4 regions of the Rossellomorea sp. H136 genome follow, and region 2 is predicted to be linked to each of the others. Evidence: riboswitches for the same ligand, from Rfam matches in the RefSeq annotation. Region 2 holds a riboswitch; each other region holds the start of a gene.
What was found. A riboswitch is a leader RNA that binds a small molecule or an ion and turns the genes downstream of it on or off. The one in region 2 is predicted to bind S-adenosylmethionine.

Region 1: another riboswitch for S-adenosylmethionine. It lies ahead of metK (methionine adenosyltransferase); the one in region 2 lies ahead of ACYH0O_RS23980 (sugar ABC transporter substrate-binding protein).
Region 3: another riboswitch for S-adenosylmethionine. It lies ahead of ACYH0O_RS01115 (Na+/H+ antiporter NhaC family protein); the one in region 2 lies ahead of ACYH0O_RS23980 (sugar ABC transporter substrate-binding protein).
Region 4: another riboswitch for S-adenosylmethionine. It lies ahead of ACYH0O_RS19205 (methionine ABC transporter ATP-binding protein); the one in region 2 lies ahead of ACYH0O_RS23980 (sugar ABC transporter substrate-binding protein).

The regions. Positions count from the first base shown of each region.
Region 1 is NZ_CM166371.1:3,901,746-3,903,948, forward strand. It holds gene metK (methionine adenosyltransferase) at 1-995, opposite strand, end outside; SAM riboswitch class I at 1,209-1,352, opposite strand; gene pckA (phosphoenolpyruvate carboxykinase (ATP)) at 1,678-2,203, shown strand, end outside.
Region 2 is NZ_CM166371.1:4,787,302-4,789,504, reverse strand. It holds gene ACYH0O_RS23985 (CTP synthase) at 1-525, shown strand, start outside; SAM riboswitch class I at 726-832, shown strand; gene ACYH0O_RS23980 (sugar ABC transporter substrate-binding protein) at 928-2,013, shown strand; gene ACYH0O_RS23975 (sugar ABC transporter ATP-binding protein) at 2,030-2,203, shown strand, end outside.
Region 3 is NZ_CM166371.1:200,644-202,846, forward strand. It holds gene ACYH0O_RS01115 (Na+/H+ antiporter NhaC family protein) at 1-914, opposite strand, end outside; SAM riboswitch class I at 1,001-1,104, opposite strand; gene ACYH0O_RS01120 (MFS transporter) at 1,332-2,203, shown strand, end outside.
Region 4 is NZ_CM166371.1:3,749,678-3,751,880, reverse strand. It holds gene ACYH0O_RS19210 (glycerol-3-phosphate responsive antiterminator) at 1-373, opposite strand, end outside; SAM riboswitch class I at 700-804, shown strand; gene ACYH0O_RS19205 (methionine ABC transporter ATP-binding protein) at 924-1,949, shown strand; gene ACYH0O_RS19200 (methionine ABC transporter permease) at 1,939-2,203, shown strand, end outside.

The DNA.
Region 1 (2,203 bases), 890 kb from region 2:
GTTCCAAATGTATCAACGGAGATGGATACCGGTTGAGCAACACCGATCGCATACGCTAATTGAACTTCACATTTTTCAGCAAGTCCTGCTGCCACAATGTTCTTCGCTACATAACGTGCTGCATAGGCTGCTGAACGGTCCACTTTCGTTGCATCTTTACCAGAGAATGCACCGCCACCGTGACGAGCGTACCCACCATATGTGTCAACGATGATTTTACGTCCTGTTAACCCTGCATCACCTTGTGGTCCGCCGATAACGAAACGACCAGTCGGGTTGATGAAGTATTTTGTTTGCTCATCGATCAGTTCTTTCGGTACAACAGGATCGATGACATATTCTTTTAAATTACGTTGGATTTGCTCAAGCGTCACTTCAGGGTGATGCTGAGTTGAGATTACGATCGTGTCGATGCGAACCGGCTTATCGTTTTCATCATATTCAACGGTTACTTGAGTTTTTCCATCCGGACGTAAGTAAGGAAGGATTTCTTCTTTACGAACTTCAGTCAGACGACGGGAAATTTTGTGAGCAAGGGAAATCGGTAGAGGCATAAGTTCTTTCGTTTCATTACAAGCGAATCCAAACATTAACCCCTGGTCACCTGCACCGATTGCATCGATTTCTTCATCCGTCATTTGACCTTCACGAGCTTCAAGTGCCTGATCTACACCTTGAGCGATATCAGCAGATTGCTCATCGATGGATGTTAATACAGCACATGTCTCGGCATCAAAGCCATATTTCGCACGAGTGTAGCCAATTTCACGGATCGTTTCACGAACGATTTTTGGAATATCGACATACGTACTCGTTGTAATTTCACCCGCAACAAGAACAAGACCCGTCGTAACAGACGTTTCACATGCTACACGAGCATTCGGATCATTTGTAAGAATTGCATCAAGAATTGAATCAGAGATTTGGTCACAAATTTTATCTGGATGTCCTTCGGTTACGGACTCAGATGTAAACAGACGACGATTAGTTGACATCAAGGTTCCTCCTTAAGCATAATTGTTAGATTTTTGATCTAACAAAACATTAAACAGATACGGTACTCATTCCCTAAGTAGTATGAAGTAAACATGGTTTTTTTATAAAAAAATCATGCATTATGTGCATTTGATCCACTATAAACAGAAAAAACCCTTCCTCATGATTAAAGCAATAGAGGAAAGGTTTCAGATCATAGCCGCGCCTTTTCTCTCTTATCGTTCAAGGTTCATAGACCTTGCCTCAGTTTAGCACCTTCGCTTAATCGGATCTTTCAGACAGAAAGAATCCATTCACTATTTAGCAGGTTGCTGGGTTTCATAGGGTCTGCTCCCTCCACCAGCTCAGGATAAGAGTATCCGTTCAAGGAACAATAATAACGTTTAGTACAAAGGGTGTCAACTTTTTTTCAAGTGACATGTTTAACCATTCAAGCTTACTCTTATCATGATTCCAACCTATCTTGCCCTCATAAAATAACCTAATTAGGCAATGAGGCTAAACATTATGATATTTTTTTCATATATATAAGAAGATACAAGCTATATTTGGACGAAAAATGTGACAATATGAAGACACATTATAAAAATGAATAAATAGTATAGACTAATGGTTCAATTGTGTTATACTATTTTTGTGAAGCAAACGAGATCATTAAATTTATATAAAGGAAGGGTTCTAATGAATTCAGTGAGCATGTCTAATGAATTAACAGAATTACTTAACGGTCAAAACATTCAGGAACAATTATCTGTTTCCCAACTAGTTGAAAAAGTCCTTCAACGAAATGAAGGCGTTTTAACATCATCAGGTGCAGTCAGAGCAGAAACTGGTAAATACACAGGACGCTCTCCTAAGGATAAATTCATTGTAGAAGAACCATCCACGAAGGATAAGATTGAGTGGGGTTCTGTCAATCAACCAATCTCTTCAGAATCATTCGATAAATTATATACAAAAGTATTAGATTACTTAAAAGAAAAAGAAGAAGTATTTTCATTCAAAGGGTTCGCAGGTGCTGACCCAAAACATAGACTACCGATTCAAGTGATCAACGAATTCGCTTGGCATAATCTTTTCGCTCACCAATTATTCATTCGCCCTACAGGAGAAGAGCTTAAGGGTCATCAATCAGAATTCACCGTCGTTTCTGCGCCGAACTTCAAGGCAGATCCAGCAGTAGACGGAACTCACTCTGAAACATTTA
Region 2 (2,203 bases):
GAGGGGAAAATCGCTGCGACTCAATATGCCCGTGAAAACAAGATTCCTTTCCTTGGAATCTGCCTTGGAATGCAGCTGGCATCTGTAGAATATGCACGTAATGTCCTCGGTCTTGAAGGAGCTCACTCTGCTGAGTTGGATCCTGAAACGCCATACCCGGTCATCGACCTGTTACCGGAACAAAAGGACATCGAAGATCTTGGTGGAACACTGCGCCTTGGACTATACCCATGTAAGCTGACGAAAGGTTCAAAAGCCTATACGGCCTATGATGGAGAAGTGGTTTACGAGCGTCACCGCCACCGCTTCGAATTCAACAATCACTACCGTGAGCAAATGGAAAAAGCCGGCTTCATCTTCTCAGGCACAAGCCCTGATGGCCGTCTTGTGGAAATCATCGAGCTAAGCGACCACCCATGGTTCGTCGCATCTCAGTTCCACCCTGAATTCACATCACGCCCGACACGTCCGCAGCCTCTATTCAGAGACTTCGTGGAAGCATCACTTGCGTATGGTGAGAAATAAGATTTCTTTCGGAACTGCTCTCCCTGGTTTGGGAGGGCGGTTTTTTTGTTATATTGGGTAATTTAAGAAAAATTAAGAAAAATTTTGTCAACTCTTCTTTAATCCTCTATAGAAAATTCCTAAAAAGAATATTGACAATATTCCCACATATCGTTAATATATCGATTATAGCGAAAGCGAACTATACCAAATTTCATAATCTCTTATAAAGAGTTGGCAGAGGGACTGGCCCGATGACGCCCGGCAACCTACCGTACACACGGAAAGGTGCTAAAACCTGCAGGAAGAATTTCCTGAGTGATAAGAGTACGTTTATTTATATATAAACCTCTTTTCTCTTGGGAAAAGGGGTTTTTTTATTTGAAAAATTGAGGTATATCACCTCGGGAGGAGAAAAGAAAGATGAAAAAAACGACATCATTACTCGTATTACTCGCACTTATTTTCAGTTTAGTGGCTTGTCAGCCAAAGGTATCCCAGGAGGCGGACGCAGACAGTGGAGATAAGAAGGAAGCAACGTCTGATCATCCGTTAGCCAATAAAAAGATTGCCCTAATTATGCAAATCAATTTAGGGACATTTTCCGCTCAATACATAGAAGGTGTCAAAGAGCAGGTAGAGAAGTTTGGTGGAAAGGTTCAAGTATTTACGTCTGAAGGAGATTTGGCAAAAATGTCTTCTAACCTGGATGCGGCCATCAATCAAAAGTTTGATGGGATCCTTATCGATCATGGGACGAAAGAAGCACTGCAATCAGGGGTGGAAAAGGCGAAGGGACAAAGCATACCGGTTGTCGTGTTTGATGCGGATGTTGCAGCAGAAGAGGTGACGGTCCTCGAACAGGGGGATCAGCAAATGGCTGAACAAACCTTGACGAAGCTTTCAGATGAGCTTGGCGGTAAGGGTGAGATCGTGAAGATTTGGGTTGCGGGATTTGCACCGATGGAAAGACGCCAAGTGGCCTATCAGGAGTTTTTAGGGGGAAATCCCGACATTAAAGAGGTGGCAGCATTTGGAGCAGCTACTCAAAATACAGCACTCGATACACAGGCACAAATGGAGGCGATTCTGAAACAGTACCCGAATAAAGGTGACATCGATGCTGTCTGGGCTGCCTGGGATGAATTTGCGAAAGGCGCCGTCCGGGCAATCGAAGCGGCAGGGAGAGAAGAAATCAAAGTATATGGAATCGACATGAGTGATGAAGACCTGCAAATCATTCAAAAAGAGGGAAGCCCGTGGGTGGCATCGGCAGCCGTTGACCCGAAAGATATCGGCCGCGTGCAGGTGCGTTTCTTATATCAAAAGCTGGGTGGTCAAGATACACCTGAGAAAGTAAAGCTTGAGCCGGTCTTTATTGAGAAAGAAGCATTGCCTGAAGAAACGATCACGACAGATCAATTACACGAGCATGTAGATGGCTGGGGAGCAAGTGAGCAAGGCTATACAGATGAATTGAAAAACCTTGAAGGATCGTTCACAGAATAGAAAGGAGTTAGAAGAGATGACGTCTCCACTGTTAGAAATGATTGATATCAATAAAACCTTCTCAGGAGTGAAAGCCATAAAGACTGCAAGCTTCGATGTGAAAGAGGGAGAGGTTCATGCTCTGTTGGGGGCGAATGGTGCAGGTAAAAGCACGCTGATGAAGATTTTATCAGGAGCCTATGTGCAGGAC
Region 3 (2,203 bases), 370 kb from region 2:
ATCCCGCCGTTATGACGGATGAGTTCGACAACCCCGCCTATCAGTACGGAAAGTATCACAATCTCTGCCATTCCTGTCATTCCATCGGCCACACTGCCGAAATAACTGGATGGAGTAAAGCTTCCATCTATGAATCCAAGGATTCCAGCTAAAACAATTCCTCCGAACAAAACGACAAACACATTTAATCCGGCAAGAGCACCGACGATAACTCCTAGGTAAGGCAGAATTTTAATCCAATTAAAGCTTTCTGCCCCGACAGTTGCTTGATTCCCCATAGTAAGAACAAGGAGAATTACCATTGTCACGATCGCGGCAGGTAATACAATGAAGAAGTTGACTTTAAATTTATCTTTCATTTCCGTTTTCTGTGTACGAACAGCTGCAATGGTTGTATCTGAAATGAATGATAAGTTATCTCCGAACATCGCTCCTCCAATAACTGTCGCCATGGCAAGGGGCATAGATATATCTGTACCTGAACTAATCCCTACACCAATTGGCGCAAGTGCTGCGATCGTTCCCATGGATGTACCCATTGATAACGAAATGAAAGCCGCGATAATAAATAATCCAACGATGATCAAGTTACCGGGCAGCACGGAAAGGGCAAAGTTTACGGTTGAATCAACGGCCCCCATCTTTTCAGCCACTCCGGAAAATGCTCCTGCTAACAGGAAGATAAAGACCATGATCATGATATCAGGGTGACCGGCTCCTTTAGCGAAACGCTCAACCTTAGCCGTTAAAGTCTCTTTTCGGTTCATCAACAAACCTACAACGGATGCAATGATAATTGATACTAATACAGGAAAGGCATAAAAGTCTCCTGAAATGATGCCTGCTCCAAGGAACAGAGAAACAAATATGATCAAAGGCAGTAACGCCAATAGATTTCCTCTTTCTTGATTCATTCCTAATTCTCCTTTGTCGTCCAATTTACTAAATTACAAAAAACCTCTTCCGGAATAAGAAGAGGTTTCAAAAGAAAGAAACACTCTTCTTATCTTTCAAGCATTCGCTTGCTGGATGTGGCACAGCACTCAATATGAGTCCGCTGCCGAGACATCGCAGGGCCAGTCCCTCCGTCTCTCTGGATAAGAAGAATATCGTATTTAGTTGATTTAAAATGTACTTCCATACTTTAAAGGGTTTACTCGAAAAAGTCAAACGGGAAATATTTCTGTTTGCTTGATACGGACACCGATCAAATTCCTCCCTTATCAGCAACAAAAGCATGACTTTATCCATAATAAGGCATAAACTCATAGACAATTGAACGTTCAAGGTCTACTATAAGGAAGACAAAAAACATCTTGGGGGATACGGTAGTGGAAAGAACTGTACGAAATCAAATTTTCACATTACAAGGATTTTATTTATTAACGTTCTTCGGTGTTGGGAGTTTATATCCCTTACTCAGTGTGTATTTGAGCGAAAGCGTGGGGTTAAATGGTTATCAGATTGGAACGATCATGTCTGTAGGTCCCATCATGATGATTTTCTTCCAGCCTATTTGGGGAATGGTCAGTGACACGACCAATCGTCCCACCGTGGTTCTTGGTTTAACCTCTTTAGTAGCGGGAATCTTTGCACTCGGTTACTTGTTTATGGAATTTTACTATGGCCTGCTTATCGTGGCCATTCTAGTTGCCATTTTCCAAAGTGCGATCATTCCCGTTTCCGATAGTATCAGCTTGAAGTATACAAGTAAGGTCCGGTATAACTATGGAAATATCCGTCTGTTCGGATCATTGGGCTTTGGTATAGCAGTCTTTATGATGGGAAGACTTTCAGAGGGATTTATCGGGCCAACCATCATTTTTTACTCTTTCTTTATCTGTTTAGTCCTATCCGGATTCCTTTCTTTCCGGTTTCCGAAAGAGAGAGCGGCTGCAAAGCTTGATTTAAAGGCAGGGATGAAGGAATTATTCACGATGAAAAAGTTCCTTATCTTTTTAGCGGTCACATTCTTAGTGTTCGGGCCGAATTTAGCAAACAATGTGTATTTCGGATTATTTGTTGAAGATTCAGGCGGCACATATGCGGGGATTGGTCTTGCGTTCCTGATTGCAGTGTTATCGGAGGTTCCCTTTATGAGAATCGCCGGTGGATGGATTGATAAGTTCGGACTCTTGACAGTCGCTGCCTTGGCAGGTGCTACATCCATGCTCCGCTGGCTCTTTTACTTTACAGAACCAAG
Region 4 (2,203 bases), 1.0 Mb from region 2:
GTGCGATATCAATTCCTTTGACAAGGGCATTGCGGTCGATAAGAAAAAGGCGCTGGATCGTCATTAAGCCTTCTTCTTTTGCATATTTGATCAGGTTGCTCCTGGTTGTAATGATGCCAGCCGGCTTCCAAATTTCTGCTATGTATTTAATGGCACTCTTCGTATTGGACAGTCCATCGATGAAATCAATATGAATAAACGTGGTTTTACCGGCTTCCTTCAGTTTTTTCAGATACCCGTCCATCGTAATCAAACTGCCGGTAAGGATGAACACGATGTTGGCGTTTGACTGTATGGCCTTTTCCAAGTCTTTTTCTTCCTTTATGGAAGCGATGACTTGGGATTGGACGATGTCGATTATGTTTGGTTTCATGTATTTTGCCCCTTTGAATAGTCTGAATATTGTTTTTTCTTTTAGTATAGCATAATTGTTTTGGGGGTTGAGAGGTGTAACCTTGGCTTTCTTGTAAACTACTAATGTTCACGATGAAGTAAAGTATGAATGAAGAATCTTAGCGATTTACTTGAAAAGCGTAAAATATTCAACAACTAATTGAAGACTAGTTATAGTGCCCAATTTGATTAGTCCTCCGTAATACAATTAATTCAAAAACAGGATTGACAAACCAATTTAAATCCTTTACCATAACCCTAATGCTTAAACGCATCATAAATAATTTAACTTAATAAAGCGATATCTTCTTATCCAGAGAGGTGGAGGGACTGGCCCTGCGATACCTCGGCAACGGGTTCTTATGAATACCGTGCCAATTCCATCAAGTCATATGACTTGAAAGATGAGAAGAGTGGACATATACATATTTGTGCCTCTCTTCTTATGAAGGGGGGCACTTTTTATTTTCAGCCATGTCCTTCAAACACAGGCTTCAAGAAGAATACATAGCGAAAGGAGCAAGTCCTGTATGATCAGAGTTCAGAATGTTACGAAAGTATTTGAGACAAAGGATGGCCCATTCACCGCTTTGAAGAATGTTTCCTTCGAAGTGAAGAGGGGAGAGATTTATGGTGTGATCGGATTCAGCGGAGCGGGAAAAAGCACGCTTGTACGCTGTCTCAATTTTTTAGAGAAACCATCGTCGGGTGATATTTTCATAGAGGGGCGCAGCCTGAAAGATCAGTCGGCAATCGATCTGAGGAAAGAGCGGCACCGCATCGGGATGATTTTTCAGCATTTTAATCTATTTCAATCCCGGACGGTGGCAGGGAATATCGCTTATCCTCTGAAACTTGCAAAATGGCCAAAAGAAAAAATCAGCGAGAGAGTAAGGGAGTTGCTCGCGTTTGTCGGACTTGAAGATAAAGCGAAGCATTATCCGGATCAACTGTCAGGAGGGCAGAAGCAAAGGGTGGGGATAGCAAGAGCCCTGGCGACATCGCCTTCGATTCTGCTCTGCGATGAAGCAACATCCGCACTTGATCCTCAGACGACGGAATCGATTTTGAACTTATTAAAGAGAATCAATGCTGAGTATGGTATTACGATTGTGATGATCACCCACGAAATGGGGGTCATCCGGGAAATCTGTGATAAGGTCGCTGTCATGGAAAATGGAGAAATCGTTGAAGAGGGAAGCGTCTTTGATATCTTTTCCAACCCGCAGACCCCGACGACGAAAAATTTTGTGAAGAGTGTCATGAATGATCAGCTGCCGGCATCGGTTCTCGACAAATTGAATGACAGCAAAGAAGGGCGCATCTGCCGCCTCATTTTCAAGGGTGATTCGACGGGTACGCCGATCCTTTCCGAAACGGCAAAGAAATTCAATGCCCATATCAATGTATTATTCGGCCAGATTACGGAACTCCAGGGCAAGCCGTTCGGGAATCTCATCGTACAGATCATTGGCAGCAAGAAAGAAACGGAAGAGATCCTGGATTATTGGAAGAACAGATTATTCGTAAGCGAGGTGGAGAAGCGTGCAAGTTAACTGGGAATTATTCTGGCCAAGAATTATAGAAGCGACATGGGATACCGTTGCGATGGTGTCATTCTCCCTCCTGTTTGCAACGTTGATTGGGCTTCCCCTCGGCATCATCGTCGTGGTCACGCGGAAGGGGCACTTACTTGAAAATAAAGTCGTCTTTTCCGTATTGAGCAGCATCATCAACGTGTTTCGTTCGATCCCGTTCATCATCTTGATGGTGGCCATCATCCCCTTTACAAGATTGGTAGTAGGCACAT